2 linked regions of the Chelatococcus sp. YT9 genome follow. The protein of the gene in region 2 interacts with the protein of the main gene of each other region in a pairwise test. Links are inferred from orthologs where the notes say so. Each region holds a gene or a part of one and is shown on either strand. Other genes may lie near its edges.

Region 1 (12,072 bases), 1.6 Mb from region 2 along the record:
CTCCAGACTTCGACAGGCAGGTTGCCGCCGGAGGCGCGTCTGGTCGGCGAGTTGTCGTCGTTGCCGATCCACACACCGGTAACGCCCTTGCCCGTGAAGCCGATGAACCAGGCGTCGCGGTAATCCTGTGACGTGCCTGTCTTGCCGGCGACTTCCCAGCCCGGGAGCTGGGCGCCCTTGGCGGTGCCAATGGTGACGGCCTCCCGCAGCATGCCGTTCATCATGCCGAGCTGCGCGGGCTCGATGACCCGGCCGAGATCGACGGCGGTCCGCTTGTACAGCACCTTGCCGTCTGCGGATTTCACGGTCTTCACCGCGTACGGGATGACTCCGATGCCGCCGTTGGCGAAGGCATCGAAGGCCGCGACGAGCTCGATCGGCGTGACTTCCGAGGTGCCAAGCGCGATCGATGGATTGGCCTGGAGCGATGAGGTGATGCCCAGGCGCTGGGCGGTGCGGACGACGGCCCGCGGTCCCATTTCCACCGCGAGCTTCACAGCAACCGTGTTGATGGAATAGGCGAGCGCCGTGGCGAGCGTGATCGGTCCATTGTAGCGCCGGTTTGCGTTCGCCGGTTGCCAGCCGCGTATATTGATAGGGGAGTCCTCCCGCACGGTGTCCGGCGTGAGGCCGTTTTCTAGCGCGGCGAGATAGACGAAAGCCTTGAACGAGGAGCCCGGCTGCCGCTTCGCCGTGGTCGCGCGGTTGAACTGGCTGTCGGAATAATTCCGTCCGCCGATCAGCGCACGGATGGCGCCATCCGTGGCGAGCGACACGAGAGCGCCCTGACTCGCCTTGTATTTGGCACCCTTCTGGTCAAGCTCCTCGACCAGCGCGCGCTCGGCAGCCGCCTGCAGGCGATTATCGATCGTCGTCTCCACGACGATATCCATGTCGACCTTGCCGACATAGTCGTCGAGCACGTCCATCACATAGTCGGCGGCATAATTGGCCGAGCCAGCGCCCTTCGCCTTCACGGCCGTGGCGGGGGCGAGCACGGCCGCCTTGGCCGCCTTATCCGTGATGAAGCCCGCGTCGACCATGGCACCCAGCACGACTTCCGCCCGGGCGCGGGCAGCCTGCGGGTTGCGGCTCGGTGCAAGGCGCGATGGCGCCTGAACGAGGCCCGCCAGCATGGCGGCTTCGGCGAGGGAGACCTCGCTCGCGTGCTTGCCGAAATAGCGCAGGGCGGCCGCCTCGACGCCGTAGGCTCCGGCACCGAAATAGACGCGGTTGAGATAGAGCTCGAGAATTTGGTCCTTGGTGTAGGTCTGCTCCAGCCAAAGCGCGAGGATCGCCTCTTGGATCTTGCGCGAAAGGGTGCGTTCCTGCGTCAGGAACATGTTCTTGGCGAGCTGCTGCGTGAGGGTGGAACCGCCCTGCGCCACACCGCGGCTGGTGACATTGCGAAAGGCCGCGCGGGCAATGCCGACCGGATCGACGCCGAAATGGCTGTAGAAGCGCCTGTCCTCGATGGCAAGGAAGGCCATCGGCAGGTACGGCGGCAAGTCGTGGATGGCGATCGTCTGGCCGCCGGTGTCGCCGCGGTTGGCGAGCAGCGAGCCGTCCGCCGCCATGATCGCAACATTGGGAGGGCGCTTCGGAACGGTGAGTTCCGACATGGGTGGCAACTGCGCGAAGTGATAGGCCACGACGCCGGCAAGTCCAACGACGCACCATACCGCAAGTACGATGAAGAGGCCGAAGACGCGTCCGAGGAATGAACGCTTGCGCCGCTTCCTCCCTTTTCCAGCACCGCTGCCGCCACGGCCGCCCCGGCCGTTGCCGCCACCAGATCCACCCTTCTTACGCGGGGACGCTGCCATCATACTATCCTCGGTGCGGCTGTCGTTGCCGGGGTCGGCACCTCTGTCGTCGCTCGTCATGGTGACGTCGAAATCAGACTCCCCCGCGAAAGGAGATGCGGCTGCGAAGCCAGTATCAGACGTGAAAGAAGGCTCCCTGCGCTCGCCTGGCCTCGCCGCAGGCTCGCCCTTTCGACCCCGCGCACCCGACGCGCGGCCGCTGAAGCCATGTTCGCCGAATGATCCCCCCGCACGGTCGCGGGGCGAGAGCACGATGTCGGCGTCGCCGGCGAAAACACGCTCTTCGCGCGCTTGGCTAGGCTGGGCGCTCCCGCGCGGCCCCTGTCGGCGCCGCATCTCCGGCGCCCGTGAGCGTTGATCGTGGTAAAAGGCCGCCTCGTCATCCGGGTCATGCCCGCGGCGGTCGAAGTCCCGCATGTCCTGTCCTCGAGCATTGATACCGGCGCTTCCGGGCCGCGGCACGGTCGCTGCCATTGTCCCCGCCGTTGACCAGGCGCATGGCTCCTATCGGCTCGTCCGCCGGCGCATGCAAGGAGTCCCCGCGCATAGCGCATGAATTCCACCTCGCATTTCCGACAATCCACGAAAGGCATCGTAAATGTGGCAGATTAAGGGGCTGTTACCCTGAATGACGGGTGATGATGAAGTTTCTTGGCGCGGTGTGACCTTGCTGCTTGCACGAGGCCTTTCGGTGCCGCAGCATGTCACTCCCGAGTCGACATATGGCTGCATCCTAGTCCGTCCGGCCCGGAGTGCAGGGCCGAATGAACACGATCGTTTTCGTCAACTCGCTGCTCTTCGGCGGCGCCGGGCTTGTGGCCATCGGCATTCTGTCCAGCCTGATGGCCTCCCGTTTCGGCGCGCCCTTGCTCCTGGTGTTCATTCTGATCGGCATGGTGGCGGGCGAAGCAGGGCCGGGCGGCATCCTTTTCGACGACTACCGGGCCATGTATCTCATTGGCTCCCTGGCGCTGGCCATCATCCTCTTCGATGGTGGGCTCCGCACCCGGCTGGCCAGCGTCCGTGGCGGTGCTGCCCCGGCGGTGCTGCTTGCCACGGTTGGTGTCGTCATCACCGCCGGGCTCACCGGCCTCGTGGCCATGCCACTCCTCAACCTGGATTATCTGCAAGGATTTCTGACAGGCTCGATCGTTGCATCCACCGATGCCGCGGCCGTGTTCTTTCTCATGCGGGCGCGAGGTCTGCAGCTCAAGCGCCGGGTGAACGCCACCATCGAGGTCGAATCGGCGACCAACGATCCGGTCGCCGTCTTCCTGGTGGTACTGCTCGTTACCCTCATAGGCGCGCAGGGACATGCCGGGCTTGATTCGGAGATCGCCAACATCCCGCTGCATCTGATGCGCCAATGCTTGATCGGTGGTGGCCTTGGCATAGGCGGGGGGCTCGCCATCGCCTGGCTCATCAATCGGGTCACTCTGCCGGCTGGCCTCCATCCGCTGTTCGTCATCTCGCTCGCCGTGATGATCTACGGACTCGCTGGCATTCTCGATGGTTCGGGCTTCATCGCCGTCTATCTCGCCGGCCTCGTCGTCGGCAACCGTCCCGTGAGGGCCTTCGCCTCGATCCTGAGCTTCCATGATGCGGCGACGTGGCTCTGCCAAATCATCATGTTTCTCGTCCTCGGCCTGCTCGTCTCCCCCGAGAGGCTGATGGCGCATGCGTTGCCGGCCCTTGCCGTCGCAGCTTTTCTCATGCTGGTTGGTCGTCCCGTGGCGGTCTGGCTCTGCCTGACACCCTTCCGCTTCAGCCGCCAGGAAAAGACCTTCGTCTCATGGGTCGGTCTGCGTGGCGCCGTATCAATCTTCCTCGCTGCCATCCCCCAGCTGACGCAGGTGCCTGACGCCGAGCTCTATTTCAACGTGGCCTTCTTCGTGGTGCTGGTCTCGTTGCTGGTGCAGGGCTGGAGCGTGGCCTTCGTGGCGCGGCACACGGGGGTTGCCCTGGCCGATCCGGCTCCGGAGATCAGCCGCGTCGAGATTGATCTGCCGGGCAAGGTCGACTTGGAGATGGTTGGCTATCCGCTTCTCGCCGACAGTCCCGTTATCCAGCGTGGCACTCTGCCGTCCTGGGCGCGAGCGGTCTTGATCGTGCGCAACGATTCTGTGCTCACGCCGGAGGAGGCAGGCGTGCTCAGCGTCGGTGATTACGGCTATTTCCTGGTCCCACCAGATCGTATCCGCCGGCTGGACCGCCTGTTCGCCGCATTCGAGGGCCACCAGAGCCGTGCTTTGACGGCCGTGTTCACCTTCTCGCCGGACATCAAGTTCGCCGATCTCGCCAGCGCCTATGGCGTCGAGCCGGACGAGAGCTTGCAAGGTCTGACATTGGGCGCGATGTTCGCCGACACCTTCGAGGAAGGCGTGCGCGAAGGCGATCGGCTCGATATCGGCAATATCACCCTGATCGCCCGCAGCGTGCGGGATGGCGTCGTGACGGCGATCGCCCTCATCGTCGGCGACACTGCGGAGGACGCGCCCCTGGCCCAATCGCGTATTGTGGCGCCGGCTCTCGCGCGCATCCGTGCTGCCGCGCAACACACGGCCAACCGTATAGCAGAGGTTCTACACCGTCGGAGTTCAGGCCGCGTTAAGTGAAGGCGCACGTACCGAGAAGGGTGTGACCGTCGCCTCCCTGCCATGCTGCACGACGGCAATTGAGTGGGGAGGCAGGGCCTGCCAGCCGTCGCGGCGCATTTCCAGGGGTTCGGAGGCGAAAATGACCGCCCGTGGCCGGGTGAGCATATAAAGACTGGGGGGATAGTCATCGCATGCCGTGCGAACCGCCCACGTGGTCTCCCCGTTCGAAAGCGTGGCGGTAAAACGCAGCGGCGCTGTGATGCCAGCCGCGAGCATGGTGTTCTTCACGAGAGCGAGCATATCGGCGAGTGCGTCATCCGGCGCCATGCCAGCCTCGACACGCGCCAGCGTCAGCAGGAACAGAACCTCGGAATCGGTCGTTCCCTGGCGCATGTCATAGAGGCTGTCGGGAAGGACGGCCTCGAGCTGGCGCTTGATGCGGACATAGTCACCAATCTGGCCATTATGCATGAACAGCCATGGGCCATAGGAAAACGGGTGGCAGTTGGCCCGGCTCGTCGCTGTGCCGGTCGCTGCTCGCACATGCGCGAAGAAGAGAGGCGAGCGCACCTGCGCGCAGAGCGAGCGCAGGTTCTCGTCGGACCAGGCCGGTCGGAGATCGCGGAAGATACCGGGGATGGGCCGCTCGCCATACCAGCCCAGCCCGAAGCCATCGCCGTTGGTTTCCGTCTTGCATTCCAGGGCATGCAACGACTGGTGGATGAGGGAATGGTCGGAGGCGCAGATCAGATCCTCCAGCAGCACCGGTTCACCGTGGTAAGCAAGAAAGCGGCACATTCCAACGGACCCTCTCGCGCCTCGCGCGGCCGAACGAAAACGACGACAGGCGCGGGCCGCCACGTGCGGCACTGTCCTGCGGGCTCCCGTGATCGCGAATCACGCTGTCATTGCCAGCGTCTCACGAAAGCCTTAACCAGAGTAGCCGCCAAGCTTGCGGCAAGCCGGCATCCAACAGCAACCAGCACAAGGGGGCGCCTTGAAAAAGGGCAGTATCATCGCAGCGAGCGCCACCGCCTTCCTGGCCAGCGCGTTCCCAGCCGCGGCGGCTGAACTCGATGGCTCTTCTCTGGCGCTGCTTTGGGCCACGCCCTTTGTCGGGATCCTCTTGTCGATCGCGCTCGGACCGCTGTTTTTTGCCCATGTTTGGGAGCATCATTATGGCAAGATCGCCCTGATCTGGGGTATTTTAACGGCTCTCCCGCTCGCGCTCCTCGAGGGTGCGGATGTTGCCTTCGAGGCGCTCATGCATACGGCGCTTCTGGAATATGTGCCGTTCATCGCGCTTCTCTTCGCGCTCTTCACCTGCGCCGGCGGCATCCTGGTGCGCGGCAACCTGCGCGGCAGTCCCGCGACGAACACCGCCATCCTTGCCATCGGGGCGGGTCTCGCCAGCATCATCGGCACGACGGGCGCCGCCATGGTGCTCATCCGTCCGCTGCTGCGCGCCAACGACGATCGCCGGCACAATGCCCATGTGGTCGTGTTCTTCATCTTCCTCGTGGCGAATATCGGCGGTTCGCTGACGCCGCTTGGTGACCCGCCGCTGTTTCTGGGTTTTCTACGCGGCGTGGATTTTTTCTGGACCACGCAGCACCTCCTCCCTCAGACGCTGCTCGTCGTGGGGATCCTCCTGGGGGGCTTCTTCCTCCTGGATTGGCGCCTCTACAAACGGGAGGAAATCGGCCCCCGTCTGCGCGATCCGACCCCCGAGAGCCGTCTTGGGGTCGAAGGGTTGGCGAATTTCGTCCTGATCGGTGTGATCATCGCCGCCGTTCTCGTCAGCGCGACCTGGAAGCCGGGCATAGCCTTCGATCTCCCCGGTGCGCGGGTCGAGTTGCAGAACGTGCTGCGTGATATCGTGTTCGTGCTGGTGGCGCTGGCCTCGCTGGCCCTGACCCGGCAAGGTATCCGGCAAGCCAATGGATTCAGCTGGGGCCCGATCCTTGAGGTCGCCAAGCTCTTCGCCGCGATTTTCACCTGCATGATCCCGGTTATGGCCATGCTCAGGGCGGGCTCCTCCGGCGCATTTGCGCCGCTGGTCAACCTCGTGACCGGCCCTGCGGGAGAACCTGTGCCGGTCGCCTATTTCTGGCTGACCGGCATTCTGTCCTCCTTCCTCGATAACGCGCCTACCTATCTCGTCTTCTTCGAGCTGGCGGGCGGGGATGCCCAGCACCTCATGCGCGAGGGGGCGCTGATCTTGACAGCGATCTCGGCCGGCGCCGTTTTCATGGGGGCCAACAGCTATATCGGCAACGCGCCGAATTTCATGGTCTATGCCATCGCTCGCCACCGCGGCGTCAAGATGCCGAGCTTCTTTGGCTATATGCTGTGGTCGGGCGGCATTCTCATTCCGGTATTTCTGCTGGTGACGTTGTTGTTCTACCTGTGAGGCGTTCCGATATGCTTCGACGGCCAGGGGCGAAATCCCGCATGCTGCTCCAGGCGATGGCTGCCGCGGGACATGTTGCGAAGAAGACCGCGAAGGTAACGGCCAAATGCGCCGTCAAGGGCTCCTTTGAGACCGCAGTCAAAGTGACAGCCGTCGGCAGCGCCGTAGGAGCTGGTGTCGCTCTCGTTCTCGCGGCCGGTCCAGTTCAGGCCGATAGTGCCCCACCGCCACGCCTGTTCGCCTGGCAGGATGATTTCGTTGGCCGCCTGGAGGCGCTGGCGCTGCTGCAGACCCTCAACGCCGAACTCCTTAGCAACCCAAGCGCTACCCTCACCTTGGAGCGCTGGTGCGCGCGGCACCAGCTCGCCTCACCGGTACGCGTGGTGGCGCGGCTGGTGCGCGGTGCCGACAAGGCGCCGACGGCGGCAATCAGACAGACGCTCGCGGTGGCGGAAGAAGAACCCGTGCGCTATCGGCGCGTTCAGCTTGTCTGCGGCGACTTCGTACTATCGGAAGCGGACAATTGGTATGTGCCAGCCCGGCTCACGCCGGAGATGAACCGGCTGTTGGACGAAACCGACACAGCTTTCGGACGTGCGGTGCAAGCGCTTCAGTTCCGGCGGCGGACGCTTTCAGCACGCTTGTTATGGACGCCGCTCCCGGACGGGTGGGAAATGTCGAGCCGACAGGTTCGGACGCCGGCCACGGGCCCTCTCGCCGTTCCCACCGAGGTCATACGGCATGAAGCAGTGCTGAGCGTACCTGACGGCACGCCCTTCAGCGTTGTGGTCGAAACTTATACTGACAAGGTGCTCGCCTTCCGGCGGCCGAGTGACCGCTAGAACGGAGCGCCCTTCAAGGCTTTCGGTTTGCGGCGATACGCGGCGCTATCAAGTCAGCCGCGACGCGTCCATCCGTCGCCTCCGGAGAGGGCGCCGCCGCAGGCGCCGGGTGGGGTTCACCTCACGCTGATCCGACCAAATAGCCAACAGATGCTGGCCAGAAGAGCATCGTCTCTTCCTCGTGCCCCACCCCCTCGCTGGTGCGAGGCCACCCTTTCATAAAGGGGGGCAGCGCGGGCTTTCAGACATGTCAGCCTGGAAGCCGCGAAGCGACGGCCCGGGATCTGGAAGCGTCGCCTCGCTCTCGCTCGGCCGGATGCCGGTATGCGGCTGCCGATGCCGATCGCGCTTGGGGAACGGCCTCAGACGTCGAGGTTCGCCACGTTCAGGGCGTTCGCCTGGATGAACTCACGGCGCGGCTCCACCGTATCTCCCATCAGCTTGACGAAGATATCGTCCGCGTCGGTGACTTCCTTGATCTTCACCTGCAGCAGGGAGCGCACATCGCGGTCGAGCGTGGTGGACCAGAGCTGGTCCGGATTCATCTCGCCGAGCCCCTTGTAGCGCTGCAGCTGAATGCCCTTGCGGCCCGTGGTCGCCACCGCGTTGAACAGGCTGACCGGCCCGTCCACGGCGATTTCCTCGTTGCGGCGGATGAGCTTCGAGGGGCGCGCGTAGGTCTGCAGGCTGGCTGCATGCTCGTCGAGCTTCCGGGCCTCGGACGAGGCGAGCAGCGCGGCATCGAGGCTCGCCACCTGCTTGACGCCGCGAACGACCCGGCTGAAGACGAAGCCGCCCGCTTCGGCGCGGCCTTCCCAGCCACGTTCCGTTTCCTCTGCAAGAGCGTCGAGACGGCGCGCGATGTAAGCGGCGGCCTCATTCGCGGTCTCAGGCTCTTCAGCCACCTGCGGGCGCAGCGCACCGGCGATGGCAGCTTGCTCCACGACGGCGCGGTCATAGCGGGTGTGGAGGTTGCTGAGGACATGCCGCACGAGCCGCGACTCATCGACGAGAGCCCTCAGGTCGAGCCCTGCTCGCTCCTCGCCGTTGGCGAAACGCAGCAGGGCTCCGTCGAGCCCACCCTCAAGGAGATAGTCTTCCAGCGCACGCTCGTCCTTGAGATACTGCTGCGACTTGCCGCGGGTGACCTTATAGAGGGGCGGCTGGGCGATGAAGATATGCCCGCGCTCGATCAGCTCCGGCATCTGCCGGAAGAAGAAGGTGAGCAGCAACGTGCGGATGTGGCTGCCGTCCACGTCCGCGTCCGTCATGATGATGATCTTGTGGTAGCGCAGCTTGTCGGCATTGAAATCCTCGCGGCCGATGCCGGTCCCGAGGGCGGTGATCAGCGTGCCGATCTGCTCCGAGGACAGCATCTTGTCGAAGCGCGCGCGCTCGACATTGAGGATCTTGCCACGCAGCGGCAGCACGGCCTGATATTCCCGGTTGCGGCCCTGTTTGGCGGATCCACCGGCCGAGTCACCCTCGACGATGAAGAGTTCCGCCTTGGCCGGATCGCGCTCCTGACAGTCGGCAAGCTTGCCGGGGAGCGAGGCAATATCGAGCGCGCCCTTGCGCCGGGTCAACTCACGCGCCTTGCGGGCGGCTTCGCGCGCGGCCGCCGCTTCCACCACCTTACCGACCACGGTCTTGGCATCGGAGGGGTTCTCCTCGAGCCAGATCGCGAGCGCCTCGTTGACGACGCCCTCGACCGCCGGCCGGACCTCCGACGACACGAGCTTGTCCTTGGTCTGGGACGAGAACTTCGGGTCCGGTACCTTCACGGAAACAACGGCTGTCAGACCCTCGCGGCAATCGTCACCGGTCAGGCCGACCTTCTCTTTCTTGGAGAGGCCCGAGCTTTCGGCATAGCCGGTGATCTGGCGCGTGAGGGCGCCTCGGAAGCCGGCAAGATGGGTTCCGCCGTCCCGCTGGGGGATATTGTTCGTGAAGACGAGCACATTCTCGTGGTAGCTGTCGTTCCACCAGAGAGCCACCTCGACGCCGACGCCGTCGCGCTCCCCGCGAATCACGATTGGCTTGTCGAGAAGGGACGATTTGGTGCGGTCTAGATAGTGGACGAAGGCCTCGACGCCCCCCTCGTAGAACAGCTCCTCGACCTTGCGCTCGGCATGGCGATTGTCCGTCAGGATAATGCGCACGCCGGAGTTCAGGAACGCCAGTTCACGCAGGCGATGCTCCAGGGTGGCGTAGTCGTATTCCACCATGCTGAAGGTTTCGGGCGAGGCGAGGAAGGAGACTTCCGTGCCGCGCTTGTCCACCGGGGCTTCACCGACGACGGCGAGCGGCGCTACCACGTTGCCATGCCGAAACTCGACGAAATGCTCCTTGCCGCCGCGCCAGATGCGCACCTTCAGCCAGGTCGACAGTGCGTTGACCACGGATACGCCAACGCCATGCAGGCCGCCGGAGACCTTGTAGGAATTCTGGTCGAACTTCCCGCCCGCATGCAGCTGGGTCATGATGACCTCGGCCGCTGAAATGCCCTCGCCGGGGTGAATGTCAGTCGGGATCCCGCGGCCGTTATCGGATACGGTGACGGAGCCGTCGGCATTCAGCGTCACGGTGACCTGCGTCGCATGACCGGCGAGCGCCTCGTCGATCGCGTTGTCCACGACCTCGTACACCATGTGGTGGAGGCCGGAGCCATCGTCGGTATCGCCGATATACATGCCCGGGCGCTTGCGGACGGCATCGAGGCCCTTGAGCACCTTGATGGAATCGGCGCCATAGGACTCTTCGTTCACGTCGCGGGCGGGTTCAGCCATGGATGGGTCCAATCCGATATCGGTAAGGATTGCTGCGATCGAGCCGCAGCCTTTGATTCGACAGCATAAATCTAATCATTCGGGCGTGAGATTTCACGCCCGCGCGGGCACTTTTCCCTTGAGAATGCGGCTTTATCGCGTTGCCACCGCAACGGCTGCGCCGGCCATCACGGTCCCACTGCCCCGATTGAGCCAACGCATGGCGCGCGGGGAGGTGAAGAGCCGGCGAACGCGCGTCGCCAGAAGCACATAGCCGGTGAACACGCCGGTCAATACAGCGACGATGACGCCGGCAAGCTCGACGAAGGCCAGAAGGCGAACATCCGCCAGATTGATGATGTTGGGCAGCAGCGCGAGGTAGAACATCATGGTTTTCGGGTTGCCCAGCGTGAGCATGAGACCGCCGATGAAAGCGCGCACGCCCCGCTCACCGCGACCCGCTTCAGCGCTGGTTCCAGGAACGGCCGAAACCGGTGCGAACCAGAGCTTCCACGCCAACCAAAGCAGGTAGGCCGCGCCGAGATATCGGATCATGAGGAAGAGCCCATGGAATGTCTGGGCGACCACGGCGAGACCGAGCACCGCGGCCGCCAGCCAGATGACGTCCCCGACAATAAGGCCGGCTAGAAAGGGAGCGACGCCTGCCGCTCCGCGCGCAAGCACGCGCGCCAGAATGGCGGCGACCGCCGGCCCGGGCGATGCGCCCGCCGCGGCGAGCACGCTGGCGAAGACGGCGAGGCTTATCAGGTCAAGGCCGGACATTGTCTCAGCTTCTCATGATAGGGCGTTGAACAGCGAAAACGTTGTTGTTGCTCATATCAGAAATGGCGCGCTGCGCGAAGATAGCGATCCACGCGCCCAGCCGCCGGCGGGCGATCAAATTGGGCTTGTGCCATAAGGTGTTACCGCACCCCCTGTTACCAGGAAGCGTGCTGAGCCCTCCGGCAGGTCAGTGAAGAGCGCAGGATCGGCGCCCGTCATCCAGACTTGAGATCCCAACGTCCGGAGTTCCTCGTAGAGTGCGGCGCGTCGGCGTGGATCGAGATGGGCCGCGACCTCATCCATCAGCACCAGTGGTGCGATCCCGCTCATGGTCGCGACAAGCCGGGCATGGGCGAGCACGAGCCCGATCAGCAGCGCCTTTTGCTCGCCGGTCGAGCATTGGCTGGCGGGCATCCCCTTGCCCCGATGATGAACGACGAGTTCGCTTGTCTGCGGCCCCGTGAGCGTGCGGCCGGCCGCCTTGTCACGCCCTCGGCCGTCATGCAGCAGACGGCGATAGTAATCCTCGACCTCGACGGCCGCTGTCGCGTTGACCATCGCCTCGATCTCACCGTCCAGCCGCAGCTCGGCCGAGGGAAACGGTGAGGCATCATTGCGGGTCGCTTCGATTAGCGCGGCGAGCCGTGCCACCGTTTCTGCCCGCGCCGCGGCAACGGCGACACCAAGCTCTGCCAACTCCCGTTCCACCGCGTCGAGCCAGGCACGATGGGGGGCATCCTCGGCTAGAAGCCGGTTGCGGCCGCGCATGGCCTTCTCGAATGCATTGACGCGTGTGCCGTGGCCGGCGTCGACAGCCAGAACGAGCCGATCCAGGAAACGACG
Region 2 (8,101 bases):
GATTACCGGATGTCCCGATTGTCTGAAGAATCCGCGACGGACATGCCATCAACCGCGAGACCCTGCCAGCGTTTGGGCTGGCTGCGCCAAGCCAGGGAAATGCTGTGATGGAGGCCAACAACCAAACAGGAAATGGCGTGAAAAGAAACAACAGCGATAAGGAAGCCCCGAGGGTGCTCCCGGCTATCGACTTCGCGTTCCTTAAGGACATGCTCCTCCCCTATCGCATTACGGATGGCGATACGTTCAGAATGAAGGATCATGATCCGGGCGATACTGGCGGCCTTGATCTGGAGAAGGATCACGCCCGCGATCTTCTCGACAAAGGCGTCGCGGCGCTGAGCGCGATCCAGGAGCGTCTCTTCGCCGACAACCACTGGTCAGTCCTGCTCGTTTTCCAGGCGATGGACGCAGCCGGCAAGGACGGCACCATCAAACATGTGATGTCGGGCATCAACCCGCAGGGATGCCAGGTGCATGCTTTCAAGGCTCCCTCGTCCGAGGAACTGGACCACGATTTCCTATGGCGTACGCATCAGCGGCTGCCGGAGCGCGGCCGCATCGGCATTTTCAACCGCTCGTATTACGAGGAGGTGCTCGTCGTCAGGGTCCACCAGGAAATGCTCGACAAGCAAAACCTGCCCCCGCAACTCGTCACCAAATCGATCTGGGACGACCGGCTGAAGGATATCCGTCACCACGAGCGCTATCTTGCTCGCAATGGCATGCTCATCCTGAAATTCTTTCTCAATGTCTCCGAGAAGGAGCAGAAAAAGCGCCTCCTTCAACGCATCGACGATCCCTCCAAGAACTGGAAGTTTGAGAGCAAGGATGTCGACGAGCGGACCTACTGGAAGGCCTATATGCACGCCTATGAGGAAGCAATCCGGGCGACCGCCACCAACTTCGCGCCCTGGTATGTCATCCCCGCTGACAACAAGTGGTTCACCCGGCTCGCCGTGATGGCCGCCGTGGTCACCGAACTCTCCAAGCTCGGCATCGACTTCCCGAAAATTGACGAGGCCGACCGCCACAAGCTGCTCGGTTTCCGCGAGCGGCTTGAAGCCGATTGAATCGCGGACGGTCACCGACCGTAGCCGTGGAAGCCAGCACCCGATATCGCGGCGCCGACTGGGTGCTCCCGCCTATCGGCGTCGGGGCTTGGGCGCGGCAAGCCTATAGGCGGCCTGCAGCGCCGAAATCAAGGTTGCCTCATCCACTGTGCGCAGGTCGCACCGCGTGATCCCCATTCGCCCCCAACCGCCCGGCACGGGGGTGAACACGCCGGGCTCCTGTTCGCAGTAGAAATCACGAAGATCCGGATCGAACATCAGGTTGAGATCGTTCGCGCTGGCGCTCAATGTCGCGAAGGTCTTGCGCGGGGTGCGAAAGGCCGCCCGATCCATATGCGGCGCCTCACGGGAAAGCGGGAAGCTCAGCGCCAGTTCCCGCACGCGTTCGGCCTCAACGGGCATCGCCTAACCTCCTGCCGTTGCGTGGTGATCCGGCCGCCAGAAATGCATCGGCCTCGCTCACGCCCGAAGGCGCTAGAGCGCTTTTCGCTCAATCAGAGACGGCAGATCCCCTCTCTCTTCCCGACTTCTGCCAATGCTCCTGATCGAGAGGCTGGGCTTCATCGAGCGGGATAGCCGGGACAAGCCGGTCATGCCTATCGACTGTCAGCGCTTCCGCGCGATCGGCAACTGCCCAGACTACCCTTTGAGTCCGCCCATGCGCAGAATATGCTCCCATTCCGCGTCCGTCACCGGCTGCACGGACAGGCGCGAGTTGTTGACCAAGACCATGTCCTTGAGAGCCGGATCGGCCTTGATTACCTCCAGCGTCACGGCCTGCGGCAACGCCTCCACCGCTTTCACGTCAACCATTCCAAACCTGCCGGAAGCATCTGTGTGATCGGGATAATATTCCTTGATCACCTCGACGATGCCAACGATCTCCTTCCCCTCGTTCGAGTGATAGAAGAAGCCCCGGTCGCCAATTTTCATCGCCATCAGGTTCAGCTTGGCGCCATGATTGCGGACGCCATTCCAATGGGTTCCCTTCTCGCCGGCTTCACATTGCTGCTGCCACGACCAGGTGGACGGTTCAGACTTGAAGAGCCAATGGGGCATCGCGCGCTCAACTCCTGCAAATAGGGACCCTGAGCATCTCCGCCGCCATTATCGCGAAACGCCCTGATCACTGTGATGCAATCCCGGGCGGCAAGCCGCCGCATAAGTCATCGAGAACTGCGCCAGCAGGGATATACGCTCTCGCCTGCTAATCAAGACCCATCAGGCCGGTGTCAGCAAACGCGCGAAAGTGGCAAGATCGACATTGCCGCCACTGAGAACGATGCCGACCCGCTGCCCCTTGATCGGCACCACGCTGTTGAAGGCAGCTGCAGCGGCGAGGCAGCCTGTAGGCTCCACGACCATCTTCATGCGCTCGGCGAAGAAACGCATGGCATCGACGAGCGCTGCGTCGGCCACCGTTACGACGTCATCCACAAGATCCTGGATGATCGAAAAGGTGATATTCCCGAGCGCCGTCGTCTGCGCACCGTCGGCCAATGTCTTCGGGACATCGATCGTGACGATCCGCCCCTCGCGGAAAGAGCGCGCGCCGTCATCGCCGGCCGCAGGCTCGACGCCAATGACCTGGCACTGCGGAGACAGAGCCTTCGCGGCCAGCACTGACCCCGATAGCAGCCCGCCGCCGCCGAGCGGCACGAGCAGGAGGTCCAGGTCGCCCACCTCCTCGATGAGTTCCTTGGTCGCCGTGCCCTGGCCGGCAATGATCTCCGGATGATCGAAGGGAGGGATCAGGGCCAGGCCGCGCTCGCCTGCGATTCGTTGCCCGATCGCCGCGCGGTCCTCGCTATAGCGGTCATAGAAGACTACTTCGCCACCGTAGCCGCGTGTTGCGGCGACTTTTATGGCCGGCGCATCCTCCGGCATGATGATGACGGTAGGCACGCGGAGAAGCTGCCCGGCCAATGCCACCGCCTGGGCGTGGTTGCCAGAGGAGAACGCCACCACGCCGCGCGTCTTCTGGTCCTCATCGAGCGCCGCGAGGGCGTTATAGGCGCCCCGGAATTTAAAGGCGCCGACGCGCTGGAGATTTTCCGCCTTGAAGAACAGCGATCCTCCCACCCTCTCATCTGCCGTGCGCGAGCGCAGAACAGGCGTGCGATGCGCGATGTTCGCAATGCGCTCGGACGCGCGGGCAACATCATCATAGGTCGGAGCTGAGATCGACATGGGCGGCCCAAAGCAGTGGAACGGAAATTCGCGCCATCCTGCCATAACGGCTTCAAGCTTCAATATGACAGCGGCGTTGCCCGAGCCGACGGGCCATGCCGCGGCCGCGCTAGAGCTGCGGACAGCGCCTTAGATCCACATTGTGGCGGGAACCGACAACGACAACTATGGGTCACAAGACGCTCATTAAACACTGCAATGAATCGAATTAATATATTGATATTAGTGTATTTTTCATCATCCGGCCTTCCATCGCGCTCTGCCGTGTTCCAGTAAAAAGCCCCGGCAATCGCCGGGGCTTCTCATGTTGCCGGAAGATCGAATATTCAGCGAGACTGCCTATTCATCAGCGTCCCCTCCATCGGCGTCGTCAATGTCCGCGCCATCCTCGCTGCCGTCGTCGCTGATGTGCTCGACAGAAACCACCTTCTCATCGTCAGCGGTGTTAAAGACGATCACGCCCTGACTCGAACGGCCGACGATACGAATGCCATCCACCGGCACGCGGATCAGTTGGCCGCCATTGGTGACGAGCATGATCTGGTCGTTGTCCTCGACGGGGAAGGATTCCACCAGCGCGCCGTTGCGATTGTTGACCGCCATCGCCACGATGCCTTTGCCGCCACGGCCGGTGACGCGATATTCATAAGCCGAGGAACGCTTGCCATAGCCGTTTTCGGACAAGGTGAGCACGAACTGCTCCGCCGCGCCCATGGCTGCGTAGCGCTCCTGCCCGAGCTCAAGCGCACCGCTTGTCTCCTCGGCATCGGTGTCGACCTGGGCCTCGGCCGCGTCGCCGTTGGCAGCTTCGCCATTGGCGGCACGGCGCGCGGCACCCGCCAGCTTGAGATAGGCCGAACGCTCGTCGGCGGAGGCCTCCACATGGCGCAGGATCGCCATGGAGATCACCCGGTCGCCGGCAGCGAGCGCGATGCCACGCACGCCGGTGGAGTCGCGTCCCTTAAAGACACGCACGTCCGTCGTCTCGAAGCGGATGCACTGGCCCTTGGCCGTCGTCAGCAGAACATCGTCCGTCTCCGTACAGATGCCCACATCGACGATGGAGTCGCCCTCGTCGAGCTTCATGGCGATCTTGCCGGCGCGATTGACCTGGACGAAGTCCGACAGCTTGTTGCGGCGCACGCCGCCGGAAGCCGTCGCGAACATCACATCCAGCGTCGCCCAGCTGGCCTCATCCTCCGGCAGCGGCATGATGGTCGTGATGCGTTCGCCTTCCACCAGCGGCAGCATGTTGACGAGCGCCTTGCCGCGGGCGTTCGGCGCCGCGAGCGGCAGGCGCCACACCTTTTCCTTGTAGACCTGGCCGCGGGAGGAGAAGAACAGCACCGGCGTGTGGGTGTTGGCGACGAACAGGCGCGTGACGAAATCCTCGTCGCGCGTCTGCATGCCGGAGCGGCCCTTGCCGCCGCGCCGCTGGGCGCGATAGGTCGAGAGCGGCACGCGCTTGATGTAGCCGGCGTGGCTCACGGTGACGACCATGTCCTCGCGCTGGATCAGATCCTCATCGTCGACATCCGAATCCCAGTCGAGAATCTCGGTGCGCCGGGGAGTGGCGAAGGCATCCTTGATGGCGGCGAGTTCATCCCGCACGATGCCTAGGATGCGCGTGCGGGAGCGCAGGATATCGAGATAGTCGGCGATCTCGATCGCCAGTTTGTTCAATTCGTCAGCGATCTCATCACGGCCGAGAGCCGTGAGGCGCCGCAGCGGCAGGTCGAGGATCGCCCTTGCCTGGGTCTCCGACAGCCGGTAGGTGCCATCCTCGGCGACACGATGGTTCGGATCGTCGATGAGGGCGATCAGAGCAGCGACATCATGCGCAGGCCAGTGGCGCGCCATCAGCGCTTCACGGGCAGAATTGGTGTCGGCTGACGAGCGGATAAGCTGGATGATCTCGTCGATATTGGCGACCGCGATGCCGAGGCCGACCAAGATATGGGCGCGATCGCGGGCCTTGTTGAGCAGATATTTCGTGCGCCGGGAAACAACCTCCTCGCGGAAATCCACGAAAGCGCGGATCATGTCGTAGAGGTTGAGGAGTTCCGGCCGGCCGCCGTTCAGCGCCACCATATTGGCGCCGAAGCTCGTCTGCAGCGCGGTGAAACGGTAGAGCTGGTTCAGAACCACATCGGCCACCGCGTCGCGCTTCAGCTCGATCACGATGCGCATACCGTCGCGATCGGACTCGTCGCGCAGGTCGGCGATGCCCTCGATCCGTTTCTCGCGGACAAGATCCGCAATCTTCTCGATCAGCGCCGCCTTGTTCACCTGATAGGGAATTTCGGTGACGATGATCGCCTCGCGATCCTTCCGGATCTGCTCGACAGAGGCGCGAGCACGCATGATGATCGAACCGCGGCCGGTCGAATAGGCCGAGCGGATGCCGCCGCGCCCGAGGATGGTCGCAGCCGTCGGGAAGTCCGGCCCCGGGATGATCTCGGTCAGCGCCTCAAGGCTTATCTCCGGATCCTCGATATAGGCGAAGCATGCATCGACCACCTCGCCGAGATTATGCGGCGGGATGTTGGTCGCCATGCCAACGGCGATGCCGCCCGCGCCATTCACCAGGAGGTTCGGGAAGCCTGCCGGCAGGACCGTTGGCTCGCGCTCGCTGTTGTCGTAGTTGTCCTGGAAATTGACCGTATCTTTGTCGAGATCGTCCAGCAGCGCCATTGCGGGCTTGGCGAGACGCACCTCGGTGTAGCGCATGGCCGCCGGCGGGTCGGCATCGACAGAGCCGAAGTTCCCCTGCCCGTCCAAAAGCGGCAGGCGCATGGAAAAGTCCTGCGCCATGCGCACCAGCGCGTCATAGATCGACTGGTCACCGTGCGGGTGATATTTACCGATCACATCACCGACCACGCGCGCCGACTTGCGATAAGGTTTGTCGGGCGTATAGCCGTTTTCGTACATGGAATAGAGGATGCGGCGGTGCACCGGCTTGAGTCCGTCGCGCACATCCGGCAAGGCGCGGCTCACGATCACGCTCATGGCGTAATCGAGATAGCTGCGCTTCATCTCATCGGAGATCGACACCAGAGCGATGTCGCCGCCGATCTTCTCGTCATCATCTGCCAAGAGAGAATTCCAACAAAAATCTCAGGAAGGGGCTTTTGGAGCGTCCCGAACGGATCCCGTCCGCAATGAGGGGCAGCCTATGCCACGATAGCCATTCCATTCAGGCCCCAGCCCAGCGGCCGTGCCCCGTCCGCATGATGGGGAAACGCACCTGATTCAACGAGTTCATGAGCGATCTCATCGAAAAAAGGGATGCACTTTACCAGTACCAAGCTCTAGCGCATCCGTCCGTGAAAAGCCAGCATTGAGGCCCCCTGTTCACGATTTAATTATCGATATATATCAATATCTTATCCATTGCGGGTAATTCGGTCTGCATCCACGCGCCGCTCTCGCGACGCCCAGCCACCGATTTCGATGATTCGCGACGCATTTTTCGTGGAGGTTCGTCGCCTGGAAAAGCCGCTTGAAGCACATCGCGAGGCTTCCTGGGCTGTCACCGGACCGTCGCCGGATCGGCCTACGGTCGCGCTCGTCAATGTGCCAAGGTCGCTGGGAACGGGCCCGGAGGAACAGCTATGTTGAGATCATGCCTCCTTCTTCCGGCTGCCGTTCTGGCCAGCTTCATCCCTGCGGCTCTCGCCGCCGAAAACATGTCCGGCACCCTGACGCTACGCTTCATCGGCGAGAAGAGCATTCGAGCTCCTCTCGACGTGGACGGAACGCGGGTCGGCGGGCTCTCCGGGCTCGCTTTCGACGCAGCCAGCGGACGCTGGATCGCTCTCAGTGACGATCGCTCGGAGAAGGCGCCCGCTCGCTTCTACAAGCTGACGCTCGACTATGACGCCTCGGGCTTTCGCGCGGTGACAATCGACCAGGCCGTGCCCCTTCGTGACGCCGATGGGAAGCCATTCCCGACACGACGTGTCGACCCGGAGGCGCTGCGCCTCGATCCGGGAAGTGGCGCGCTCTACTGGACGAGCGAAGGGGACGCGACCGCCGGGATCGACCCCGTGCTGCGGGCCAGCACCGCTGACGGGCACCATCTGCGCGAGATCCCGCTGCCTGCCCGCTACCGCGTCAGCACCGATGGCAAACGCGGGCCGCGCAACAATCTCGCCTTTGAAGGACTGGCGCTGACCCCGGACGCGGGAACATTGATCGCGGCGCTGGAGAATGCGCTGGTTGAGGACGGCCCTAAGGCCTCACTGACTGAAACCAGCCCTGTACGTGTTTCCACCTTCAACATGGTATCCGGACAGGCCGGCCCCGAATGGGTCTATGTCACGGATCCGATCCGCATGGCCCCTGCCAAGCCCGGCGGCTTCGCAGACAATGGCGTCTCCGACATTCTCGCTCTCGACGAAGGATCCCTGCTCGTCATGGAACGCGGCTACAGCGCGGGCAAAGGAAACGATATCCGTCTTTACCGTGCGGACCGGCGGAATGCGACCGACGTTTCCGCCATCGACGCTCTTTCCGGCGCAAGCTGGGTGCCGCTCGCGAAAACGCTGGTCCTGGATCTTGCCACCCTCGGCACAGCGCTCGACAACTTCGAGGGCATGGATTTCGGCCCCCGGCTGAATAACGGCAACCGCACGCTGGTGATCGTCTCCGACGACAATTTCAACGAGGCGCAGACCACGAAATTCCTGGCCTTCGAGGTCATCGAAACAGGCGGGACATAAGGCCTATCGACATTCACGCTCTTGGCGCGGATGTAATGCGGCCTCATCCGGACGTTACCGCTCCAACAGGACGGCGCCGTGTAACGGAAGGTGGGCCCCTTGGGCCGTACC

Evidence for each region.
Region 1: the proteins of gyrA (region 2) and gyrB interact in binary tests that used the Escherichia coli proteins (3 or more experiments, as listed by UniProt). The link is inferred for Chelatococcus sp. YT9 from one-to-one orthologs.

What each region holds. Positions count from the first base shown.
Region 1 is NZ_JAHBRW010000001.1:1,612,571-1,624,642, forward strand. The notes cover bases 7,755-10,789. They hold gyrB (DNA topoisomerase (ATP-hydrolyzing) subunit B), read right to left. Parts: upstream 10,468-10,789; coding sequence 8,041-10,467; downstream 7,755-8,040. Other genes in these bases: KIO76_RS07295 (LysE family translocator), read right to left, coding at 10,600-10,789. Also shown: KIO76_RS07265 (transglycosylase domain-containing protein), read right to left, coding at 1-2,243; KIO76_RS07270 (potassium/proton antiporter), read left to right, coding at 2,591-4,441; KIO76_RS07275 (class II glutamine amidotransferase), read right to left, coding at 4,424-5,221; KIO76_RS07280 (sodium:proton antiporter), read left to right, coding at 5,421-6,836; KIO76_RS07285 (hypothetical protein), read left to right, coding at 6,878-7,678; more of KIO76_RS07295, read right to left, coding at 10,790-11,229; DNA replication/repair protein RecF, read right to left, coding at 11,344-12,072. UniProt on the Escherichia coli protein: DNA gyrase negatively supercoils closed circular double-stranded DNA in an ATP-dependent manner to maintain chromosomes in an underwound state.
Region 2 is NZ_JAHBRW010000001.1:50,601-58,701, forward strand. The notes cover bases 3,403-6,739. They hold gyrA (DNA gyrase subunit A), read right to left. Parts: upstream 6,363-6,739; coding sequence 3,603-6,362; downstream 3,403-3,602. Also shown: KIO76_RS00230 (polyphosphate kinase 2 family protein), read left to right, coding at 138-1,073; KIO76_RS00235 (MmcQ/YjbR family DNA-binding protein), read right to left, coding at 1,146-1,475; KIO76_RS00240 (EVE domain-containing protein), read right to left, coding at 1,713-2,132; KIO76_RS00245 (threo-3-hydroxy-L-aspartate ammonia-lyase), read right to left, coding at 2,295-3,263; KIO76_RS00255 (esterase-like activity of phytase family protein), read left to right, coding at 6,881-7,990. UniProt on the Escherichia coli protein: A type II topoisomerase that negatively supercoils closed circular double-stranded (ds) DNA in an ATP-dependent manner to maintain chromosomes in an underwound state.